3 regions of the Psychrobacillus sp. PGGUH221 genome follow, and region 2 is predicted to be linked to each of the others. Evidence: riboswitches for the same ligand, from Rfam matches in the RefSeq annotation. Region 2 holds a riboswitch; each other region holds the start of a gene.

What was found. Region 2 has a riboswitch for thiamine pyrophosphate ahead of thiT (energy-coupled thiamine transporter ThiT). Riboswitches for the same ligand answer to the same signal wherever they lie in the genome.
Region 1: linked by a shared signal. The riboswitch ahead of PGC35_RS05260 (YkoF family thiamine/hydroxymethylpyrimidine-binding protein) and the one ahead of thiT (energy-coupled thiamine transporter ThiT) in region 2 are both predicted to bind thiamine pyrophosphate.
Region 3: linked by a shared signal. The riboswitch ahead of tenA (thiaminase II) and the one ahead of thiT (energy-coupled thiamine transporter ThiT) in region 2 are both predicted to bind thiamine pyrophosphate.

Annotation. Positions count from the first base shown of each region.
Region 1 covers NZ_JAQMHQ010000002.1:256,800-260,051, forward strand. Annotated here, with positions in the region: gene PGC35_RS05255 (2-hydroxyacid dehydrogenase) at 1-830, opposite strand, end outside; TPP riboswitch at 984-1,090, shown strand; gene PGC35_RS05260 (YkoF family thiamine/hydroxymethylpyrimidine-binding protein) at 1,170-1,760, shown strand; gene PGC35_RS05265 (ECF transporter S component) at 1,753-2,334, shown strand; gene PGC35_RS05270 (ABC transporter ATP-binding protein) at 2,321-3,252, shown strand, end outside.
Region 2 covers NZ_JAQMHQ010000008.1:224,278-227,529, forward strand. Annotated here, with positions in the region: gene PGC35_RS14925 (magnetosome magnetite crystal formation protein family) at 1-18, opposite strand, end outside; gene PGC35_RS14930 (M20 family metallopeptidase) at 70-1,143, opposite strand; TPP riboswitch at 1,250-1,341, shown strand; gene thiT (energy-coupled thiamine transporter ThiT) at 1,404-1,985, shown strand; gene map (type I methionyl aminopeptidase) at 2,156-2,905, shown strand; gene PGC35_RS14945 (TspO/MBR family protein) at 2,936-3,252, opposite strand, start outside.
Region 3 covers NZ_JAQMHQ010000003.1:311,238-314,489, forward strand. Annotated here, with positions in the region: gene PGC35_RS07420 (TerC family protein) at 1-163, opposite strand, end outside; gene PGC35_RS07425 (hypothetical protein) at 792-920, shown strand; TPP riboswitch at 1,409-1,506, shown strand; TPP riboswitch at 1,569-1,667, shown strand; gene tenA (thiaminase II) at 1,744-2,274, shown strand; gene PGC35_RS07435 (hypothetical protein) at 2,275-2,433, shown strand; gene thiM (hydroxyethylthiazole kinase) at 2,414-3,157, shown strand; gene thiD (bifunctional hydroxymethylpyrimidine kinase/phosphomethylpyrimidine kinase) at 3,154-3,252, shown strand, end outside.

The DNA.
Region 1 (3,252 bases), on a different contig from region 2:
AACGTTAGTAAAGGATGATCTAGTGGCACCGGCTCTACTTCAAATACATCAAGGCCAGCTGCCCAAATTTTATTAGTTGTTAAAGCTTCATACAATGCTTTTTCATCGATAATGCCTCCGCGAGCCACATTAATAATTGCTGCAGTTTCCTTCATAAGATTTAGTTCACGTTCACCAATCAACCCTTTTGTTTCAGCAGTTAATGGCGTTAATAAAACGATAAAATCCGATTCTTGTAATAATGCATCGAGCTCTACATAAGTGAACCCGAATTGTTCTTCCGCTTCGATTTTACGAGAGCGATTGTGATAGAGAACTTTCATATCAAACCCTTTCGCTCGTCTCGCTACTGCCTCCCCAATACGTCCCATTCCAATAATTCCAAGTGTTGCACCAAATACATCCATTCCTGTTAACTGCATTGGTGACCATGATATCCACTTACCTGCTCGAAGATCCCGTTCTGCTTCTGTCACGCGTCGTGCAGTAGCTAGAAGTAAAGAAAACGCAAGATCTGCTGTAGTTTCAGTTAATACACCTGGTGTATTGGTCACAATTATTCCACGCTCTTTCGCTGCCTCAACGTCAATATTGTTATATCCTACCGCTAAATTACTGATTACTTTTAGGTTTGGCAAACTTTCAATTAATGCACGATCTACCTTATCGGAAAGTACTGTCCAAATCGCATGTGTATCTTTCGCTTGTGATTTTATTTCATCATAGGTCATCGAAATCTCATCACTATGCCACATCGTCACGTCAAATTTTTCTCTTAATGGGTTTACTACTTCGTCTGGTAGTTTTCGTGTTATAAATATTTTATCCAAATTAGCACCCTCCAACTATTTCTGATGGTTCAAGCATGGACGAAAGAAGGAAATTTTGCAACTACATTTACATTGATAGTTTCATAGGGTATACTGGGGGCACATAAAAAAAACAGATTGTTTTGAACAAAAATCTGTATAACTACATACCGTTTTCTGCACTGGGGGTGCCCACTATGGCTGAGATGCGAGCTTTTTGCTCCGATCCCTTATAACTCGATCAGGATAATACCTGCGTGAGGAAGTGCGGTGACTTTCCGACTTTTTTCATATTGGATAAGTGGCTGCATCTTCACGGATGTAGTCTTTTTTTATGAAAAATTTTAGGAGGTTTTTTATATGCAATGTGGTTTAAGCCCTATCGTCGGATTTCGTTTTTCTTTACATCCGATGACCAATGATTTTATTTCAGTTATTAAAGGAGCGCTTCGGGAAACGGATACATCGAATGTGTGGATGCATACAGACGATGTGTCAACTGTCATTCGCGGAAAACAGGTGCATGTGTTCAATGTCGCAAAGTCAATTACACTGCATGCAGCTAAGACAGGTGTTCACATTGCTTTATCGGGTACCTTTTCTGCTGGCTGCCCTGGAGATACTGCTGGGGATGTCTATTTAGATAAAGGAGATGAAGTTGCAAATAAAGACACGACAAAGCAATATGTGTCATCTCAATTTGCACTTTATCCGATGAATAACCCAAATTATATGGATGTGATTTATAGAGAGGTTGAGCGTGCAAAAGAACGAGGTGTTTTCAATGAATCCATGCATTATGCAAGTGGTATTCACGGGGATATTCATGATGTGTTTGCATTTTACGAAGAAACATTCACACATGCTCGCTCAGAAGAATATAAGCATTTGGTAATGACTGTTTCGATGAGTATAAATAGTCCTTCGCATGGAGGTATTTTGAATGCTTAAGTCATGGAAGTTAAAAGAGATTGTCCTTATGTCTTTATTTGCTGTTGTGTTTGGGATTGTATATTTATTATTTGTTCATATCGGTAATATTTGGTCAGGATTTATTGGTCCGATAGCATATGAGTGGATTTTTGGTATTTGGTTTATCGTATCAATCATTTGTATGTATATCATTCGTAAACCTGGTGCAGCTGTCATTTCAGAAACGATTGCAGCGGCGATTGAAGTGTTACTAGGAAATGCTGTAGGACCTCGATTAATACTTTCAGGGGTTATTCAGGGACTAGGTGCCGAAGCAGTGTTTGCCGCAACACGCTATAAACGTTTCGACCTTTGGGTACTGATGCTTGCAGGTATCGGATCATCCGTTTTCAGTTTTGTATATGGTTACTTTTTAGGAGGGTTTACTGTATTTAGCACTGGATATGTGGCTTTGATGTTCGGTATTCGAATATTAAGCGGTGCACTTATAGCTGGTGTTGGTGGTAAAGCTTTGTCGGACGGACTACTTGCTACTGGTTCGCTTAGAGGCTATGCAATTTCTCGCTCGAATAAAGGTGATGTTCGTGCATGACATAATTCAGTTTACAGATGTGAGTTTTCGTTATCCCGATGAGGACAAATGGATATTGAACAAGCTTACATTTACTATTCAAGCTGGTGAACGTGTAGTAATTACAGGTCCAAGTGGTTGTGGAAAGACGACATTACTTTATTTATGTAATCGCTTGTTTCCTGATAATTGCGATGGAATTTTAACTGGCTCTGTTAAATTATTTGAAAAAGAAAGTACTTCATATATTCCCGGGGAAATAAATCATCGTATTGCGACTGTTTTTCAAGATCCTGATGCACAATTTTGCATGCAAACTGTAGAGGAAGAACTAGCATTCACCCTTGAAAACTTGCATGTTCCCAAGGAAGAGATGGACAAAAGAATTTGTGAAGTACTTACGCTAACTAACTTGAGTGAATTTCGACATGCTACTATTCAAAAGCTTTCTGGCGGTCAAAAACAACGCATTGCAACTGCTTGTGCACTCATCATGGAGCCTGAAGTTTTGTTGCTAGACGAACCAATCTCTCATTTAGATCCATATGCTGCGAAAAAATATGTTGAGTGGTTGGATTGTTTACAAATGAAAAGAAAAATGACAATAGTTGCTATAGAGCATCGTTTGGATTTATGGGGAGAATTTTTTGATAGAAGTATTCCATTAATTCAAGGAAAGTCGAGTTCCCCCTTAGAAAGAAGAAAAAACAGCTTGAAAGAAGATGTATCAATAGTTGTCAGTAAAATAAAAGCTCAGCCCTTCTTAAAAGAAACCTCTTTTTCATTAAAGCAAGGGGAAATTGCTGTTTTAGCAGGTCCAAATGGTAGCGGTAAGTCCACTTTGTTGAAGGCACTGTGTCAGTTAATTCCCACTAGCGGAAAGGTGGAACCAAGTTTTTTAGGGTATGTTCCGCAATCTCCCGAGTTTTTATTTATTAC
Region 2 (3,252 bases):
AATTCGGTTGTTTTCCATTTGAATACACTCCTTTCCGATTAGATATCTAATATACGTCTCTTTACATAATTAGTTTATACTTTTGGCAAAGGAGACTAAAATATCTTTATATGTTTCTACGGATGAAATAGAGACATACTCTTTTTCTCCATGCCAATCCGCTCCTGACGGACCAAACTCTACAGCTCCTGCTCCATTTTTTGCATAGAAACGGGTATCCGCTGATCCGTGTTGTCCAAATAAGTTAGTATCTCGTCCTGTTTTTATAGTAGTTTCGGATTGTAGCTGAATAATATAGGGATTATTGTCGTTAGTTGTGACCGCTGGCTCAGAGGCATAAATGAGCACTTCATTTCCAGGGAAATGTTTGTGCGCAACATCTGTTATTTCTTGAATTATCTCTGTTGGGTCTTGTCCAGGCACATAGCGAATATCGTAGCTTATGATACACTCATCTGGAACGATATTGTATCTTTCACCTGCATGTATTTTAGCCAAGTTTAAAGAAGGATAATCATAAAATTTATTACTAGCAGTTAAAAAAGAGAGTTGTCGAATTTCTTTATCTAAAGCAATTGCTTCTTCTATTGCATTTATACCTTCCCAAGGACGACTGCCATGACTGGATTTGCCTTTCATTTTAATATCCAATTGGACAATTCCTTTTGCTTGGAGGCCAATATGAAGGTGAGTTGGTTCTCCGCAAATAACGAAATCACCATGATATCCTTGTTCAACTAAATACTCGGACGTTTCTCCATTTGTTTCCTCATCGGTAACAATATGTAGTTGGACTCTCTTCGTTAGTTGATCTGACGCTTTTGAAAGTTCATAGAATGCTTGCATCATAGCAGCAACTCCCGCTTTCATGTCTGCAGAGCCACGACCATATAATTTGTCACCTTCTATAAAAGGATAAAACTGCTCTTTGTTGCCAGGAACCACATCAACATGGCCATTCCAAATGATGCATTCCTTTCCAACGCCGATTTCTGATACAAGCATAAGCTTTGAATTTTTTTTATGTAAAGTTGTACCAATTCCCTTTTCTTCCAACCAATTTTGACAAAATAAAAGTGCTTCATTTGCTCCATCCACATCATCACTTTTTATACGAATTAAGTCTTTCAATAAATCTATCATGTACTTACCTCCATTTTCATATTATATTTTTATAAGTATAACAATGAACAACAGGGGGTTGCATAACTTATTTCATTGGGCTACAATGAACTCGAACTAAATAATTTATCACCACAAGGGGCGTCGCTTATGCGGCTGAGATAGTACCCTTCGAACCTGTAAGTTCATGCTTGCGTAGGGATGTGGATGGAAACTGACAATCGCGCGATGTCTGGGTCTATCCCGACGTCGTTTTTTTGTGGTCGAAAAAGGAGATTACTATGAAAAATCAACGCGTTTTATTGTTAGTGGAAATCGCAATTTTTGCGGCTCTTGGATATATTTTGGATATTATAGGATTTGGTATGCCACAAGGTGGTACAGTCACATTTGTGCTTGTTCCTGTAATTTTAATAGCTTTTCGACGTGGGATAGTCGCAGGCATTATAACAGGATTTTTAATAGGAATGCTGCAAGTAGTAACAGGCCGTTTTTATGCAGCACCATTATCATTGGAAGTTGTCATTCTACAAGTGGGAATTGATTATTTTATTGCTTTCATGGTAGCAGGATTTGCAGGATTACTTAGACCTGCCTTTTTAAAGGCATATGAAAACAAAGATAAAAAGAAAATGGCTACTGCGGTAATTATTGGAGCTTTTATTGCAGCATTTCTTCGCTATCTTGCACATGTGACTTCTGGTATTCTGTTTTTTGGTGAATTTGCTGGCGATCAAAACGTTATCCTTTATTCATTAATCTATAATTCTACTTATATGATTCCAGTATTTTTACTAGCAGCATTCGTTTGTATGATACTATTCCTAAAGGCTCCTCGCCTTATACTGCCGAATAAAGCATAAATATGATATGATTGTTGTACAGTTTAACCAGTTTTAGAATATGCTAATACAGGTTAAGCCTTCGGTGGACGTCGCAGATTTTTGGATAGGGACTTAATCGTTCGCCATGATATAATATTTAGACGCAAATACTCCGGGGCGCATTAGATATGAGAAGGGATCTTATAAAGATGATTGTACAAACAAATGAAGAATTAGAAGCTTTAAAAAAAATAGGTCGTATTGTTGCTGAAATTCGGGATGCAATGAGAGCTGCAACGAAGCCAGGTATTACAACAAAGGAACTGGATGAAATTGGTGGTAAGCTCTTTAATGAGCACGGAGCAATTTCAGGTCCAATGGGTGAGTATGATTTCCCAGGCTACACTTGTATAAGTGTTAATGAAGAGGTTGCTCACGGTATTCCAGGTTCCCGTATCATTAAAGATGGTGATGTTGTCAATATTGACGTATCAGGCTCATGTGATGGTTATTTTGCTGACACAGGTATTTCCTTTGTTGTTGGTGAAGGTTATGAGGAGAAAGAAAAGTTATGTGCAGTGGCAGAAAGCGCATTTAACCGGGCGATGTTAAAAGTAAAAGTCGGTTCTAAATTAAATCAAATCGGAAAAGCGGTTGAAAGAGAAGCAAAAGAAAATGGTTTGCACGTCATTATGAACCTTACTGGTCATGGAATTGGTAAATCACTTCATGAAGCTCCACAGCACGTGCTCAATTATTATGATGCTTGGGATCCGACAATTTTAAAAGAAGGTATGGTGCTAGCAGTAGAGCCATTTATTTCTCAAAAAGCTGAACATATAGTAGAATCGGGAGATGGTTGGACATTCGTGACACCAGACAAATCGTTAGTTGCCCAAATTGAGCATACGATTGTCGTAACAAAAGAGGGCCCGCTTTTATTAACAAAATTAGATTAAGAAAAATTAAATAGTAAAATGCCTCGGAAATTATGATTTCTGAGGCATTTTTTTTATAAATAATATTCCTACTATAAGTACACAGCTTAAAAAAATGGACGCGGCAGTTATTAATAATTCATCTAACATATGTCGACAGGCAATCCCCAAAAACGCCCAAATAAAGACTAACACGATTGTCGGGTCATTATAATGGTAGCGAAAATGTAATGCAATTGCTGTAGCAATTGTAAGGAAAATAACAGCCCAGAGTGATTTCGTCATACCCCAACCACCAAATTCTACATAAGTAAGATAGTAGTCGATATTTGCAAATGTAGCGACGAATATCCATCCTAAATAAATAG
Region 3 (3,252 bases), on a different contig from region 2:
AGGCGCCAGCTAAACCATAAAAGAGTGCTCTTTTCCTTTCTTCTTCTGGTAGGTGTTTAACCATAATGGCTAATACCAGTGCATTATCAGCTGCAAGCAACCCTTCAAGAGCAACTAATAGTAACAATACCCATCCGTATTCAAATAAAATTGATAGTTCCAATCAAATCAATCCTCTCAAAAATCATTATTTTTTATACAAAAAGTTCATATCAGACGTTACAATAGTAAACAACTTTGATGTATAGTACATCCTTATTTCACCTTGCTGGAAATAAATTTATTATTCATTTTTCAACTCCAGTCTGTTTAGGATTTCTTTTAATGAGAGTTCAAGAATGTCTGACCATATTTTTTTGTAAACAAAAAACCTTTACCAGATTTGGTAAAGGTTTAAATTACAATAAAGACCTTTACTAATTAGGTAAAGGTCTTGCTAACAACAATATAGTTGCCAACAAAGCCGGGAAGGATAATCTTCCGAACTGACGACTCTGCTGTAAAAGCTACTCCCCTTTAGGAGAACTATTCATTAAGTTAATTAAAGTATAGGATTACTATACTTGATTTGTCAATTGAAAGCTTAACCTTTTTTTGTTACTTAGTTTGGGTTGCGTTACATGAACCTTCAATAAAAATAAATAATGTTTTAAAAGCGTTAATTTATGCTTGCCTGGCGGTGCTTTTTTAATTGTAGTAAGTAAAAGACATAGAAAAATGGAGAGTTCCATTTTCAAATCGGAAGTATCTTGGGTTGATATAAAAAAGAAAATCAAATAATAGAAGCATTGATGCAGAAGATGCCTCGAGAAAAAGTAATAGATATATTAAATCAACTACTACATATGCCAAATGAAAACTTTGATGAGCTGGCAGAATATTGCCATATACTAGATGAAAGAGAAACCACCAACCGTTAATTCCGAAGGTGGTTGTTTAGTTAGCTTATTGAACTAACGCGGCAGTTTAGTTCAATAAGCCAAATGCATTTTTGAAAATTTCTAATGCTTGATGTTTTTCAGCATTTAATAAAATTACTAATTTAGCAGGGGTGAAGCAGGATAGTATGTATGTATCAACAAGATATGTTCAAAGAACTAATTAGTTTTCTATTTCCGGAAGCAGTAAAGAACCTATAATTAAAATTACTTAATGTTTCACAGTTAACCCCAGCGAGTAAACTGTCCGCTTAGGGTTAACTTTATTAATTTTTAACTTCTTATGCAGTAGCTTGAAGTTAAATAACTGTTTTTAGTATACAGATTCCGAACTGCCTATACCGTTAATTGAATGTAAACAAGTTCCCAAAGCGGGATTTGGGAATATTTTTTTGACTATTTGTAGTGGTGTAGTAGTTTAAGATAAGCTTGTTAAAATCCATTTGTTTTGATACACTCAAGCTAATTAAATGCATTTGCAGGGGGACACATTGGTGTTGAGAAGGTAAAATCTGACCCTTAGAACCTGACCGTTAATACGGACGTAGGGAGCAAAGTACATACAAATTATGAATTTGTACTTACTAAGGCTCCGCGTATTTTTTACGTGGAGCCTTTCTTATGCAAATACTTTAATTGCGGGGGGACACTTTGGTGTTGAGAAGGTTAAAACCTGACCCTTAGAACCTGACAGTTAACACTGACGTAGGGAGCAATTAGTGGTGTAGTTTACACTTTTTTGGCGTCTCTATTTTTAGAGACGCCTTTTTTTTGCGCTTACGTCCACATATGAGGAGGACTATGTATGGAATTTTGTGAAAAAGTGAGGAAAGAAACGAATGTTTATTTTGAGGCAAGCTTCGAGCATCCATTTGTACGAGGCATTGCAGATGGAACTTTGCCGTTAGAGAAATTTAAGTTTTATATGCTACAAGATGCGTATTATTTAAAGCATTACACAAAAGTCCTGGCGCTTGCAGCAGCGAAAGCAACAAATGAAGAGGATATTAACTATTTTTTAGACACGGCACGATTTATTCATGAAGCCGAGTTGGAACTTCATCGTACGACGTTTAAGGATTTAGGCGTTACAGCTGAGGAAATTGAACAATTTGAAGCAGCACCTGCAACCTATAACTATGTGAGTCATATGTATCAGGCGGTTCATACTGGAGATGTCGCAGAAGCATTTGCAGCGATTTTACCTTGCCCGTGGCTGTATCAAGAAATCGGGCAAAAAATAAAACACGCTTCGCCTAATATACCGTTATATTGCCAATGGATTGCCCTATATGGATCAGACAAGATGAAAGAAACGATCGAAAAGCAAAAGTGAATGATGAATCGTTTAGCAGCAGAGCAACAGGAAAAAGAAAAATGGTTATATGAGCATTTTAAGAAAAGTTGTTACTATGAATGGCAGTTTTGGGAAATGGCTTGGACGATGCAAAATTGGATGCAGGAGGTGTATATCGTTGAGCCTGCAAAAAATTAATACACAAAAACCTCTTGTACATTGCATCACAAACTATGTCGTGGCGAATTTCACTGCAAATGGCTTGCTGGTGATTGGTGCTTCCCCTGTGATGGCTGATGCACAAGAGGAAGTAGCCGAAATGGCGAGTAAAGCGGACGCATTACTTCTCAATATTGGGACACTTAATGAACGCACCATTTCTTCGATGCAAGTGGCTGGCCAAAGTGCAAATACGCACCATGTGCCAATTGTGTTAGATCCTGTTGGTGCAGGGGCAACCGTTTTTCGTACGCGTACAACGCTTGCCTTATTACAACAGTTAAAGGTGAGCTTAATTTGCTGTAATATAGGAGAACTGGCTGCCATTGCCGGTGTCAATTGGCATTCAAAAGGTGTGGATAGCGGTTCAGGGAAACTCGATGTTGTACAAACAGCCAAAACCGTTGCAAGGAACTATAATTGCTTGGTCATTGTCACAGGAGAAACAGATGTATTAACAGACGGTGTTCAAGTGGCACTGATTACGGGCGGTCATGAAAAGATCACAAAAGTGACGGGCAGTGGCTGTTTACTTAGTGCGATTTGTGCAGCTCTACTTGCAAGTAGTACAGAGCCTTTTTCGGATTTAGCGAATTTAATTCGTGAATATAAACAGATAAGTGAATGGGCTTATGGGCCGATTGGTACGTTGCATGAAAATGTACTGAACCATTTAGAACGATTAGCGGAGGGAACAAAATGATTGCATGTACAATAGCAGGTTCAGACAGTGGTGGCGGCGCTGGAATTCAAGCAGATCTGAAAACATTTCAGGAATTAGGGGTGTTTGGCACATCG